One region of the Halomonas sp. MS1 genome, then DNA from elsewhere that is predicted to be linked to it. Evidence: predicted binding sites of a transcription regulator. Region 1 holds the regulator's gene; the other holds the start of a gene.
What was found. The regulator FliA, encoded in region 1, starts transcription of late flagellar genes. The targets are predictions, from matches to a motif close to CTAAAGTTNNNNNNNNNNCNGCCGATA.
Positions count from the first base shown of each region.

Region 2: fliD (flagellar filament capping protein FliD) is a predicted target of FliA. The motif match lies at 4,322-4,348, and genes of this name have one in related genera.

Region 1 covers NZ_CP098926.1:1,733,164-1,739,308, forward strand. The annotation lists gene flhF (flagellar biosynthesis protein FlhF) at 1-1,452, shown strand, start outside; gene NF683_RS07780 (hypothetical protein) at 1,449-2,027, shown strand; gene NF683_RS07785 (flagellar protein FlhE) at 2,095-2,535, shown strand; gene NF683_RS07790 (RNA polymerase sigma factor FliA) at 2,562-3,263, shown strand; gene NF683_RS07795 (motility protein A) at 3,303-4,118, shown strand; partial or broken gene NF683_RS07800 (OmpA/MotB family protein) at 4,123-4,793, shown strand; gene NF683_RS07805 (sensor domain-containing diguanylate cyclase) at 4,817-6,145, shown strand, end outside.
Region 2 covers NZ_CP098926.1:788,640-794,784, reverse strand. The annotation lists gene NF683_RS03685 (ABC transporter permease) at 1-369, shown strand, start outside; gene yejK (nucleoid-associated protein YejK) at 423-1,436, shown strand; gene NF683_RS03675 (tellurite resistance TerB family protein) at 1,556-2,008, shown strand; gene NF683_RS03670 (exopolysaccharide biosynthesis protein) at 2,099-2,692, shown strand; gene NF683_RS03665 (YqhA family protein) at 2,758-3,363, shown strand; gene NF683_RS03660 (hypothetical protein) at 3,716-4,045, opposite strand; gene fliD (flagellar filament capping protein FliD) at 4,427-5,773, shown strand; gene fliD (flagellar filament capping protein FliD) at 6,006-6,145, shown strand, end outside.

The DNA.
Region 1 (6,145 bases):
CAAGGTAAACAGTGGGTGATTATCGACACCGTCGGTATGAGCCAGCGTGACCAGCGTGTGATTGAGCAAATTGCCCATTTGCAGGGTGGGCAAGCGTCCGTGCGCTTAGTGCTGCTGTTGAATGCAGCTAGCCAGCCTGAAACATTAGAAGAGGTCGTGTTGCGCTATCGCCAAGCCGCACGGGCGGCTGGCGCTGAGTTAGATGATTGCATTATTACCAAGCAGGACGAAGCTGGCCGGTTAGCCCCCGTGCTAGATATTGTCATACGCCATGGCTTGCGCGTGTTGTTTGGTTCGTACGGGCAACGTGTTCCAGAAGATATGGCGGTTGCGGACCCTGCTGCGCTGATCGATCAAGCGCTTAATACCCCATTGGGGAGGGGGCGTGAAGAGCGATCTTCGCCCTCCGCTGCGCAGCCTCACTCGGTGAGTCTGCCGCGCTGGTCGCGGGACGTGCTGGGGCAAGGGCGCCGCCTCAGCTCTGTGCTGACGCGGCTGCGTGAAAGGATTGTTGGGTTTTCAGCGCTAGAGTCGGTATGGGATATCGCCTCCTTACCGGGCGTGCTGCAAGATAAACGCTTGGATGCACTACTGGCTAGCGAGCCCTGCGCGGATAAGGGACTGGGCATGGCATGGTCTCCCCGCCGTAATGAGCGGGGCTGTGACTGGTCGATGCCCGATCTTGGATTAGACGCCGATGGCGGTTGGCTAGCGCTAACCAGCCTACAGCACCGTCAGCCCGCAGGCTGGCAATCACGGCTGCTGCACCAGGGCGAAACGATGGGGGCCGCCGTACATCTGCTCCCCGTGTTTCCCGACCCCGCCACGTTAGCGTGGCTAGAAGCCCAACACTTGACCTGGATCACGCAAGTAGCTGCCACTCAACGGGTATACTGTCAGGGCAAGCGTTATGCCCAGCGTCAGCTGTTCACAGATAGCCCGCTCACACATCACACTGATCTACGTTTTCGTGGTCAAACGGTGCAGCTATGGCACACCCATATTGCTGTCGAGGACGCCGCTGGTACTCCGCTGTTGGCATGGGTTGGTGAAGTTCGCGATCCAGAAAATGGCAAACGCATCGCGCGTCGCTACTGGTTAACGCCTGCCCGATTAGGTGCGGATGTGCGTTCGCTTCTAGTTATCCAGTTGCAAAGCGAAGGGGTGTCTAGCCTAACCAAGCGCGCTTGGCAGCAGTTGAAAGATGCGGATGATGGCGAAGTAAGCTCGGAGGTTCGCTTATTGATGGCCAGCGGTGTCGCTGCTGCAGCGGGACACTTAGATATCGCCAATGATGACGCTGCGATAGCACTGCGCTCCGATTTGTTAAGGTTGTTGGGCACCACGCGTAAGCGGCGCGACACAGCGATGCTAGATGCGCTTGTTCACGCGTTTATGGCCCGTGACGCCATTCGCCAACTCAGCAGCGTTAGCCGTGAGGGGCTGGCATGAGCGCCCCGGATCAGGCAGCGGGCCTGCGCAAGTGGGCAGATTTACAGCGCCAGCAGCGCCAAGCAGAGTCAGTTGAGAGTGATCCCACGGGAGACGAACTTGCGGCTGAACCACTGACCGCTATGACCGATTCTTTAACGGTGCCGCCAACTGCTGCCCAAGCGCAAACCAGCGCATCGCCCTCGGTGCCGCAGAAGCCGCTTATCGTGATCGGTATGCCTAACGGTGGCGATCAGCAGGTGGCAAGAGTAAAAGGGCGCCTAGCCCAATGGTCAGTGCTGGGGCGACGTTGGGCTGGCGACCCGGATGATTGGGATATTCACATCGTCAATGCGGATGCCGCTAATCTTAGCCAACTGAAAGCGCGCTTTCCGCGTTGGGCACTATGGATTAATAGCGATGCCGATGCTTTCGCCCAGATGTACCGCTCGTTGCGGCAAATGCAGGAAAACGGTGGCCCTAGGCAGCTGTTAGCGCTGCACGAGCCAGATTTGCCGCGCCGAGGTCTACTCGATAACCTGCGCGAAGCAGCCAGCTATTACTTGGATATAGAGCTTTTACTGCTGGCGCGATGACAGCTAGCCTGACGCTATGTAGCCGTGCTTTAACAGCGGCTATCAAGCGCCCCGATAAGGAATAACAATGTCGATGCTCGCTGACTTCAAGGTCGATACCTGCAAAGCTGACAGGCTGCTCAAAAGGGTGTTGATGGTGGCGCTAAGCGTCATCACCATGAGTGCTTATGCCGCGACGGGCAGTTGGAGTAGTGAGGTGCCCAGCGTACTGGTCGCGATGAGTGACCGAGCTGTCAGCAGCCAGCCCATTCAGCCGCCAGCAGGGGCGCAGGTAGAGCATGCTGCGATAGAGCGTATTCATTGGCGTTTTCAAATGCCGGTTAATGCGCCGGTTAATGCGTGGCTATGCCACCCTGAGCAGTGTGTTCCTTTAACTGCTATGCGAGGTTCAACCACTGCGTTAGCCGGAAAACAGGTCAGTGGGCCGCTGCACTTTCGTTTTGCGTTGACGCCGGGCCAGCGCCCGGTACGGGTGCAGGAACTGCAAGTGATTGTGAATTACCAGTGAACAGAGTTCAGCCGTGAGGCACGAGGATGTATACAGCACAAGGCAGGATTAAACAGAGCGAGCTGTTAACCCAATACATGCCACTGGTAAGACGTCAGGCCTTAACGCTGCAGGTAAGACTACCCGCAAGTATTGAGTTGGATGATCTTATTCAAGCTGGCATGGTGGGCTTATTAGAAGCGCTAGGGCGTTTTGATGCGACCCAGGGAGCAACGTTCGCCACGTTTGCAAGTCAGCGTATTCGCGGTGCCATGATGGATGAGCTGCGCACACGTGACTGGTTGCCGCGTAGTGTACGCCGCTCTGCCAGAGCCGTGGATGATGCGGTGCGTCGCCTTGAACAGCAGTTAGGGCGCCCGCCGGAAGAGGGTGAGATCGCGCGTGACCTGGATATGCCGCTTAGTGAGTATCAGCAATTGCTCAATGATACGAACAGTGGCCAGTTGCTGCCCTTCGAAGAACTGGTGGCCGAAGGGGCCGAGTCCGCAACGGAGGAAGCCACTAACCTGCCCTTCGATCAGTTGTTAGATAAACAGCAACGCCAGTCGTTAATTGACGCGATTGACGCCTTACCTGAGCGTGAAAAGCTACTGATGGCGTTGTATTACCAAGAAGAGCTGAACCTTAAAGAAGTCGGGGCGGTGCTGGGTGTGACCGAATCCCGAGTCTCCCAGCTTCACAGCCAAGCGATTAGCAGGCTTCGCGCTCGCTTATATGACACCACCTAACGCCACTATTAATCACGACTAACCGGCGAGGAGCCGTTGATGAACCCATCTACGCTGATCGGTATTTTTGCCAGCATGCTGTTGCTGGTAAGCGTGCTGTTTTTTACTGCAGAGTCGCCAGAAAGCTTTATTAACTTGCCGGGGCTAGCCATTGTGGTAACGGGCACCTTGGCGGCTACCTTCATTAGTTATCCGCTGAAAGAAGTGCTACGCGTGGTGCGCCTGGTGGGATTGGTGTTTCGGCGTGAAAATACCTATGTGCGTGATGATATCAACGAACTGGTTTCCATGGCGCGCTTGTGGTTTAAAGGCGATGTCAGGGCGGTTGAGAAGGAGCTAGAGCACACTCGTAACCCCTTTTTGCGCACCGGGATTCAACTGGTGATTGCTAACACGAAAGAGGACGAAATTTTCGATATGCTGCGCTGGCGCATCGCACGATTAAAAGCACGGGAGCATGCTGAGGCGCAGATATTTCGTACCATGGCCACCTACGCGCCCGCGTTTGGCATGATCGGTACTTTGGTGGGCTTGGTCAATATGCTGGAAGTGATGGATGCAGGCGATCTTGACGTTATTGGCCCGCGCATGGCGGTGGCTCTGCTGACAACGTTCTACGGTATTCTGCTCGCCAACTTGGTGTTCAAACCGATTGCCGTCAAGCTGGAGCGGCGCACGGAAGAACGCCTTATCACCATGAACATGGTGCTGGAAGGCATTTCGTTAATTACCAAACGGCGGCTGCCTTCTTTTATTGAAGAAACGCTCAATTCCTTCGTTGCTAACTATCATGACGAGATCCGCGATGCCGCTGTAAAACCGCGGCCAACGGTTAGTTCTGCGGCAAAAGGGTAGCGCCATGCTAGATCGTGATTCACGGCACGCGTTGGAATTGCCCACTGTGCCGGGGGAGGGCGATGAAGGGTGGCTAACGAGCTATTTAGACGTATTAACGCTGTTAATCACGCTGTTTGTCTTACTGCTTGCGTTGACGCCGCCGGGGGAGGGGAAGCCTTTGACCGCGATAGAGTGCATTCTGTAAGTGCTATCACCTCGCTGCCGTTGGCCAGCTTAGCAACCGGTATCCATCCCCGGCACAGCGGGCTCAAGCCGCGAATGACTGAGCTTAATATCCCCGGGGTTAGTGTCTCTCAAGGTGAAGAAGGTGTTACGCTGCGCATCGACGACAGCTTGCTTTTCCCTAGCGGTGATGCCGTACTAACGCCCCAGGGGCAAGATGTGTTAGAAAGCCTTCTGGCAGTGTTAGCATCCTTTGAGGGGCAAATTTCAGTAGAAGGGCATACGGATAATGTTCCCATTGCTACCTCTCGCTTCCCCTCAAATTGGGATCTCTCGGTAGGGCGCGCCATTGCGGTGGTCCAGTATCTTGAGCGCCAGGGAGTTGCTATTTCACGTATGCGGGCAGTCGGTTACGCCGATACCCAACCCATGGAAAGTAACGCAACGCCGGAAGGTAGATCCGCCAACCGGCGCGTTGAACTGTTGCTAAGGCAGCAGACTGAGGGGTAAAGAGATTTCTTGAGGCCATCTCTGTGTCGAAGCATCACTCGCTACTACAGTCGTTCGGTGCATTACTGGTGCTCGATGCTGACTGTCGGCGCATACAGGCATTTAGTAGCAACTTTGTTGAATTGCTGAGAGTAAGCCTTCCTGAAGGGCGTCTCGCAACGCTCTCCAGCGTTCTAGGCAAGCGCTTAAGCCAGCGCGTACGCTATGAGCTACAAGGTCAGCAGCGTTTGCCGGGGCCTCTCACCTTTAAGTGTCCCGCTCGATCAAACCGTTTCCAGTTACATGCTTACCGTGCCGGTGCGCATGTGTTAGTTGAGATAGAACCCCTTCATTCCCTCGGTAAGCAGCGTCTGCTTGGCACGGTGAACGAACGCCTGATGCGCTTAGCGGAAGCGACCCATCAAGAAGAGCTACTTGATTACCTAGTGATGTCGGTACAAGAATTAACCGGGCATGACCGGGTGTCTGTATGCCATTTCGATAGTGACTGGCATGGTTTGATCGTAGCCGAGTCGTTAGCTAAAGGGCGCGCTCAGTCGAGTGTCGAATTAGCGGCGGTTCGTTTGCCTGCCTTGTTAGGGCAACGCTTTCCCGCCAAAGACTTCCCCATTGCACTACGGCGCGCCTATGAGCGCCATCCGGTGCGGCTGATCCAAGATGTCGCAGCACCCTACGAGCACTTACTGCCAGCGAGCGTGGTGGTAGATGTAAGTGACAGCTTCTTGCGTGCTCCGGCCCCTGAGCGTCAACAGTACTTACAGCGACTTGGCGTGCGCGGCGCATTAAGCGTGGCCATGCAGGGAGATACCGGCCTTTGGGGGCTGCTATTCTGCCACTCGGCAGCGCCTTACCCCGTAGCGCCGCCCGTACGAGATGCGGTACGCACCTTGGTGCAAATGGCTACGCAGCGGCTGTTACTGCTGAGAGCTCGCCAAGAGGCGCGCTATTTGCAGCGCGTACAAGATAGCCTGGTGCTTTCAAGTAATAATCGCTTAAAGCCTCAGGGGCCTTATCAGCTGTTTGCGGAGCATGCCGAGACATGGAAGTCGCTCTTTCGTGCCAATGGCGTTGCGTTATGGGTGAAAGGCAGTATCTATCAATCAGGCAATACGCCCAAGCCGGAAACGATCGGCCAGTTGGTCACGCGGATTGAAAAATCCCATATCCATAGTGGGCCATGGTGTACCCAAGAGACAGCCAAGGAGCCGCTAACATGCTCTTTAGACATGCTAGAGCAGAGTGGAGTACTCGCCGTGCCGCTGCCTACCGATCCTGCTCAGCGCGGCTGGCTGATGTTTTTTCGTCCTGAGCAAGTGGAAACGCTCTACTGGGCGATGCAGCCCTCTTCAGCA
Region 2 (6,145 bases), 940 kb from region 1:
GAAATTGCTCATCCGATTTGGATGCTCACCTTCCTGGTGCTGACCGCCGTCACTTTCAGCCTGCTGGGCTTTATTATCGGTATTTGGGCGGATGGTTTCGACAAGCTGCAGTTGGTGCCTTTGTTGGTGATCACTCCGCTAACGTTTTTGGGGGGCAGCTTCTATTCCATTGATATGCTGCCGCCGTTTTGGCAAACCGTGACGTTAGCCAACCCCGTGGTCTACTTGGTCAGTGGATTCCGTTGGAGCTTCTACGGCATTGGCGATGTTAGCTTAGCGGCTAGCGTGGCAATGATCATGCTCTTCCTGGCGGTCAGCCTTGCCACCATTGCCTGGATTTTTCGCACTGGCTATCGCTTAAAGCCTTGAGTGCGCCAATGTCTTATTTAGCTGTTCTTCTGATAAAAAGGTAACTCCCGCTTATGCCGCTACTGCAAAGTATTGTGCACCGCCTTGATCCATCACTAGATGGTGAACGTTTGACCGTCACGGCGGCACCAGCGTCAACACCCGCGGCCAACGACGACCCTGTGATGGCAAGCTTGGTGAATTCGCTAAATGACACCTACAACACCAAAGCCAAAGGGTGGGGGCGATTTGCTGAGCAGGGCGAGCAGGCTGGTCCGCTGGTAGCTTGGCTACGGGCGTATATGGCAGAAGAGCAAGATTTTACCCAGCTTTCTATTGCGATTGCCGAACGCTTGGCGCAAACACTGCAAGAGCAGCTCTCCGTTAGCGGCTACTTAGTGTTCGCACATCTACGCCAGGGCGATACCGAGACGCTGTTTTTAGGCTTGGTTCATCAGCGGGAAGGTATTGGCATTAACGCAGAGCACCAAGCAGTGCCCGCCGCGCAGCTTAATACCAGCCAGCTCACCTTGGCAGCACGGATAAACCTTACCCAATGGCAGAGCGACTCTGAAAGCACACAGTATGTGTCGTTTTTAAAAGATCGCGGCGGCAAAAAGCTAGCCGATGGCTTGATAGCCCTGTTGGGAATGGAAGAGGGCATTGATGCCCCCGCCGAAACCCGCACGCTGTTGAAAGCCTTCAGTGATTACGTCGAAAAAGAGGACTACGACGACGAAGCCAGCCGAGAAAAAACTGACACCCTGGTTGACTACGCCAACGAGCAGCTGCGCCGTGGCGAGCCAATGACATTAGAAGAACTTTCAGAGCTGGTGGACGAAAAGCAGCCCAAAGCGTTTTACGACCATATCCGGAATGCTGACTACGGCCTTTCTCCAGAAATTCCGCCGGACAAGCGTACTATCAGTCAGTTCCGCCGATTTACCGGGCGCGCTGGGGGCGTATCGATCAGTTTTGACTCCCACCTGCTCGGGTCCAGCATTGAGTACGATGAAAACCAGGATCGCCTGATTATCAAGCAAGTGCCCAAGCAGCTAAAAGAGCAGTTGGCGAAGCGTAAGGAGTGAATCGTGAATCGTGAATAGTGATTGGTGAATAGTGAGGCGAGGGTGGGCGCTTAGGCGTAAAGGGCACTAAGTGCCATATCGCCAGTCGAAGTGGCAGGTTTATTAACAGGAGAGAAACCGTGCTGGATGCCATTAGCAATTTCTTCCAACGCGCGCTGGCAGAACCTGAGCAGCGTGATAATCAAACCCTGACGCTAGAACTCGCAACGGCGGCGCTGCTCTGTGAAGTCATGCGTGCCGATTACGATAAAAGCGATGCTGAACGCGCCGCACTGAAGCAGATGTTAATCAGCCGCTACCACTTAAGTGACAGCGACGTTAACGAGTTAATGACATTGGCGGAAGCAGAAGTGGATGATGCCGTCGATCATTACCAGTTTGTTAGCCTGATAAAAGAGCACTACGGTTATGAGCAGCGCTGCGAGTTGGTAGCGTTAATGTGGCAGCTTGCTTGGGCTGACGGCAGTATCGATCCACTCGAAGAACACCGTATCCGGCGGTTGGCAGATCTTTTACACGTTAGCCATAGCGATTTTATTCGCAGCAAGCTTGCCAGCACGCCCCAGGCCTAGCGGCTCCCTTCCGGCTCAGCAGAAATCCCCAGCCGTCGACATAACCATTAATAGACCCATTGATACAGGGCTCGGAGCGCAGAAACGCCAATGAGTGATATGCAGGATGCATCGAACTTAACCGAACTGCTTAACACCATGGAGCGAATGGAGCGTGAAAAAGCCAAGGTAAGCGTAGACGACGTGGTTCACGCGGTGGGCAGGCGTTCATTTGGGCCACTATTGTTGCTTGCTGGGCTAATCACACTTGTGCCCATTATTGGTGATATTCCCGGTATGCCAACGCTTATGGCGGCGTTGGTGTTGCTCACGTCGGTGCAACTATTACTGGGAAGAGAAACGTTCTGGCTGCCCAAATGGTTATTAACCCGTTCGCTTTCCCGCAACAAATTCGATAAAGCCATTCACTACATGAAGAAGCCCGCTAGATGGGTGGATAGTTTGCTGGGTGTGCGCCTAGCGTGGATGACTGGCTATATCGGGATACGCGTCACCGCCGTGATGTGCTTGCTTATCGCGTTAGCCATGCCGCCGATGGAGTTTATTCCGTTTAGCGCCAACGGCGCGGGTTTGGCGCTTACCTTGTTTGGTTTAGGTTTAGTCGCCAGAGACGGCATTATGCTCTCGCTGGGTTTTCTACTCACTGGAGTTACGTTTACGGTTGTGCTGGTCAACGTGCTATAAGTTCGCGTACGACCATCCTAGCGCCGCCTAAGCTGGCGGTTTTATAAAAGGAGCAAGCACGCACCATGTCTGATCCAGCGCCGTCTGAGTCATCATCACCGAATTCACCATCGCCACATTCAACGCTGCCGCCTGCGCCCAAAACGCCCCGTGAACAATCCCCCTGGGAGCGGCGGATTGAAACAGTGCTTTGGAATTCTCGCTTTCTGGTAATGCTGGCGGTAGTGCCAAGCCTGTTGGGCTCACTGATGCTGTTTATTGTGGGTACGCTGGATATCTTAACCGTGGTGGGTGATGTACTGCGCTACTACCTGGTGGATAGCTCTCAAGATATCCACGACACCCTGGTGCCGGACATCATCATCGCCGTTGATGTTTATTTAATAGCGATTGTGCTGCTGATCTTTGGGCTAGGTATCTATCGGCTGTTTGTTTCCCGGATCGACCAGGCGGAAGTGCGCTATCCCAAGCATCCGTTTAACGTAGGCTCACTGGATCAACTCAAGGACAAAATTGCCCGCGTGGTGATTCTGGCGGTGATTATTGAGTTTTTCCGCGCCGTGGTGGATATCCGTTTCACAACGCCACTGGAAGCCATCTACCTCGCGCTTTCAGTGCTGGCGCTGGCCGCAGCGCTTTATCTGATGAGCCTAGGGCATAAGGGGGAGTGAGACGAATCGTCGTACTTTCTCTTAAGAGAGCGATTCAATGCCCACCAAGGGTAAATTACGCAAACATAACCAATCACTGCTAGGCTAGAGATGTTATTTCAAGGTGTTGCTTTCTTTGAAGCAAGCCTTTAAACGCAAAAGCAAGGAGTGCCGTTATGCGTAACATTATCTATATTATTGGTCTAATCGTTGTTGTGCTGTTTATTCTATCGCTGCTTGGACTGCGCTAAGCACACCGCGCCAATAGAAAAGCGCCCGCAGCCCTTTTTTTCAAGGGCCTGCGGGCGCTTTGTATTTAAAACGCTGTATTTAGAACGTCGTATTTAGAACGTGCAGAGCAAAGCAAACGCGATTACGCGCAGTCGGCAGCTCCCTGGCCAAACATATCAAACATTAGCTCCCGTCCCATAGACGTCAGTACGAAGCGGTCGTAATCATTAAATTCAGCGGCACCGCTCTCTTCAAGCACCCGTTGGCATGTTTTCCAACTAGGGCAATGCCCCTTCAAATGAGCCAACTCGCGTCGGGCAAGGCCACGCTGCGGCAAGGTAATGGTTTCGAGTACATGGCCGTTATCGTAAAGCAGCTCGGCAACGGTAGAAAGGCAGTGGCGTAGGCTGCGCTGCACATGATAAGCGGCAGACGCTACGCTGGATGCGGGTTGTGACACCTCGGAAGGCATAAGTCGTTCTCCTGCAAATAGCCCTAAAATGGGCTTGTTGCAGTGCATTATAAAGCAATGCGGGTATTAGACCAAGGTCTATGATGGATTGATGTCAAAGCAACCGCCGACCTTTTTCTGACATATTTCTGTCATCTAGATAATTCAACATGTGGGCCGCTAGGGGAAAAGCAAAAAGTATTAATTAAAATTGATGGTGTTATGCCTTTTTAGCTTTATGTAAGCGTCATTCTTTACAATTCATTACTTTTTAGTACGTAAAAAAAGCCAAATAGGCTCAAGTCTAAGCTTTAATGGTCGATAGTATTAAATATAAATCACATTCTTACGTATGAGCAGCGCCAGCGTGTTGGGCGTTATTTAAAAAAAGGGCAGTAACTTATGGCTTCCATTTCATCACTCGGTATTGGCTCAGGGCTCGACCTCAACGGCTTGCTGGATCAACTGCAAGATGCTGAGCGAGGGAAACTGAAGCCTATAGAGCGTCAACTGGAAACCCAGCAGACCAAGATTTCTGCTTATGGTCAGCTGCAAAGTGCGCTCTCCAAATTTCAAACTGCCTCCGCTGAGTTAAACGACAGTGCGCTTTACGAAAGCCTTTCCACGAATGTGGGAGGCGATGCCATTACTGCCACGGCAGACGGCGAAGCGCAGCCCGGTAGTTATAACGTCACCGTTGATACACTCGCTACCCGTGGCACGCTGGCCTCTGAAGGAGTTGCCGAACTGGACGCGCCGCTAACGACCACTGAGCAAACGTTAACCTTCACATTCGGTGATGGGGCCAGTAAAGAGGTCACCATCGGTGCGAATAGCAGCCTGGAAGATATTCGCGATGCGATTAACGCTAGTGAGGATTCAGGCGTTAACGCCACCATTGTGAACGACGGCACCAACTACCGGCTGGCGCTTAGTTCCAGTGAAACCGGTGCGGATGCCTCTATTAGCGGCTTTAGCTTTTCAGGCACCGAGCCCTTCGCTGCGGACACCGATAACACCCTTCAAGCAGGCACTAATGCTGCGTTGACGGTGAATGGCATTGCCATTACCAGCCCTACCAATCAGGTGGAAGGGGCGATTCAAGGCGTGACGCTTAATCTTCAAGAAGAGGGCGATAGCACCGTGGCAGTCGAGCAGAATACACGCGCTGTTCGTGAAGCAATTACGGGCTTTGTCGATGCCTATAACGAGCTTAAGGGCACCATCGGCGAGCTGACCAGTTACAATGCGGAAACCGGCGTGGCAGGCGAGCTGAACGGCGATAGTACGGTGCGCACGGTGGAGTCACGCATGCGCAGCATATTAAGTGGCGGTATCGAAGGTGAGTTCTCGATGCTTAGTGATATTGGTATTTCACTACAGCGGGACGGCACGCTTTCTATTGATGAAAGCGAGCTGGATAACGCCATTGTCAATAACCAGAATGCGCTGTCGGTGTTCTTCGCTGGTGACGCCGACGATTCAGGTATGGCAGGCCAGCTAAACCAGGGCCTAGACCAGTTATTAGGTACGAACGGGGCTGTGAAAGGCGCTATTACCGGGGCGGAAAATCGTGTGGAATCCCTTGTAGAGCGCTACACCCGAACAGAACAAACCATTGAGCGGACCATCTCCCGCTACCGTACCCAGTTCGGCCAGTTGGATAGCATGCTTGCCCAGATGGACCAAACCAGCGACTATCTAACCCAGCAGTTTGATGCCCTCGACGCTCAGCTTGGGCGTAAATAGTCGCTAAAGTAATTGGGTGGTTGTTGAACGCCTACGCTAACGCCTGCTTCCTGCAGGCGTTTTCATTAGAAAATTCCCATTTCTAGTAAAAAAGTATGAAAAGCGGCGAAAGCGCGAAAAGGCGCTAAAGTTGTACGCTTTTCTGCCGATAGCAGTGCTGTTAAATAAACGGGCGTGCGCATGCGTGCCTGGGTCTTATGGTTTAGCCTTTTGCACTGAGGAATACCCCCGCATGGCGACGATAACCTCTCTTGGCGTTGGTTCTAACCTTGATCTCAGTGGTTTGCTTGATCAGCTTCAAGCGGCTGAGCGGGGCAAGCTCGCGCCAATTACGCTTCAAAAGAAACAGCAGCAGGCGAAAATTTCTGCTTT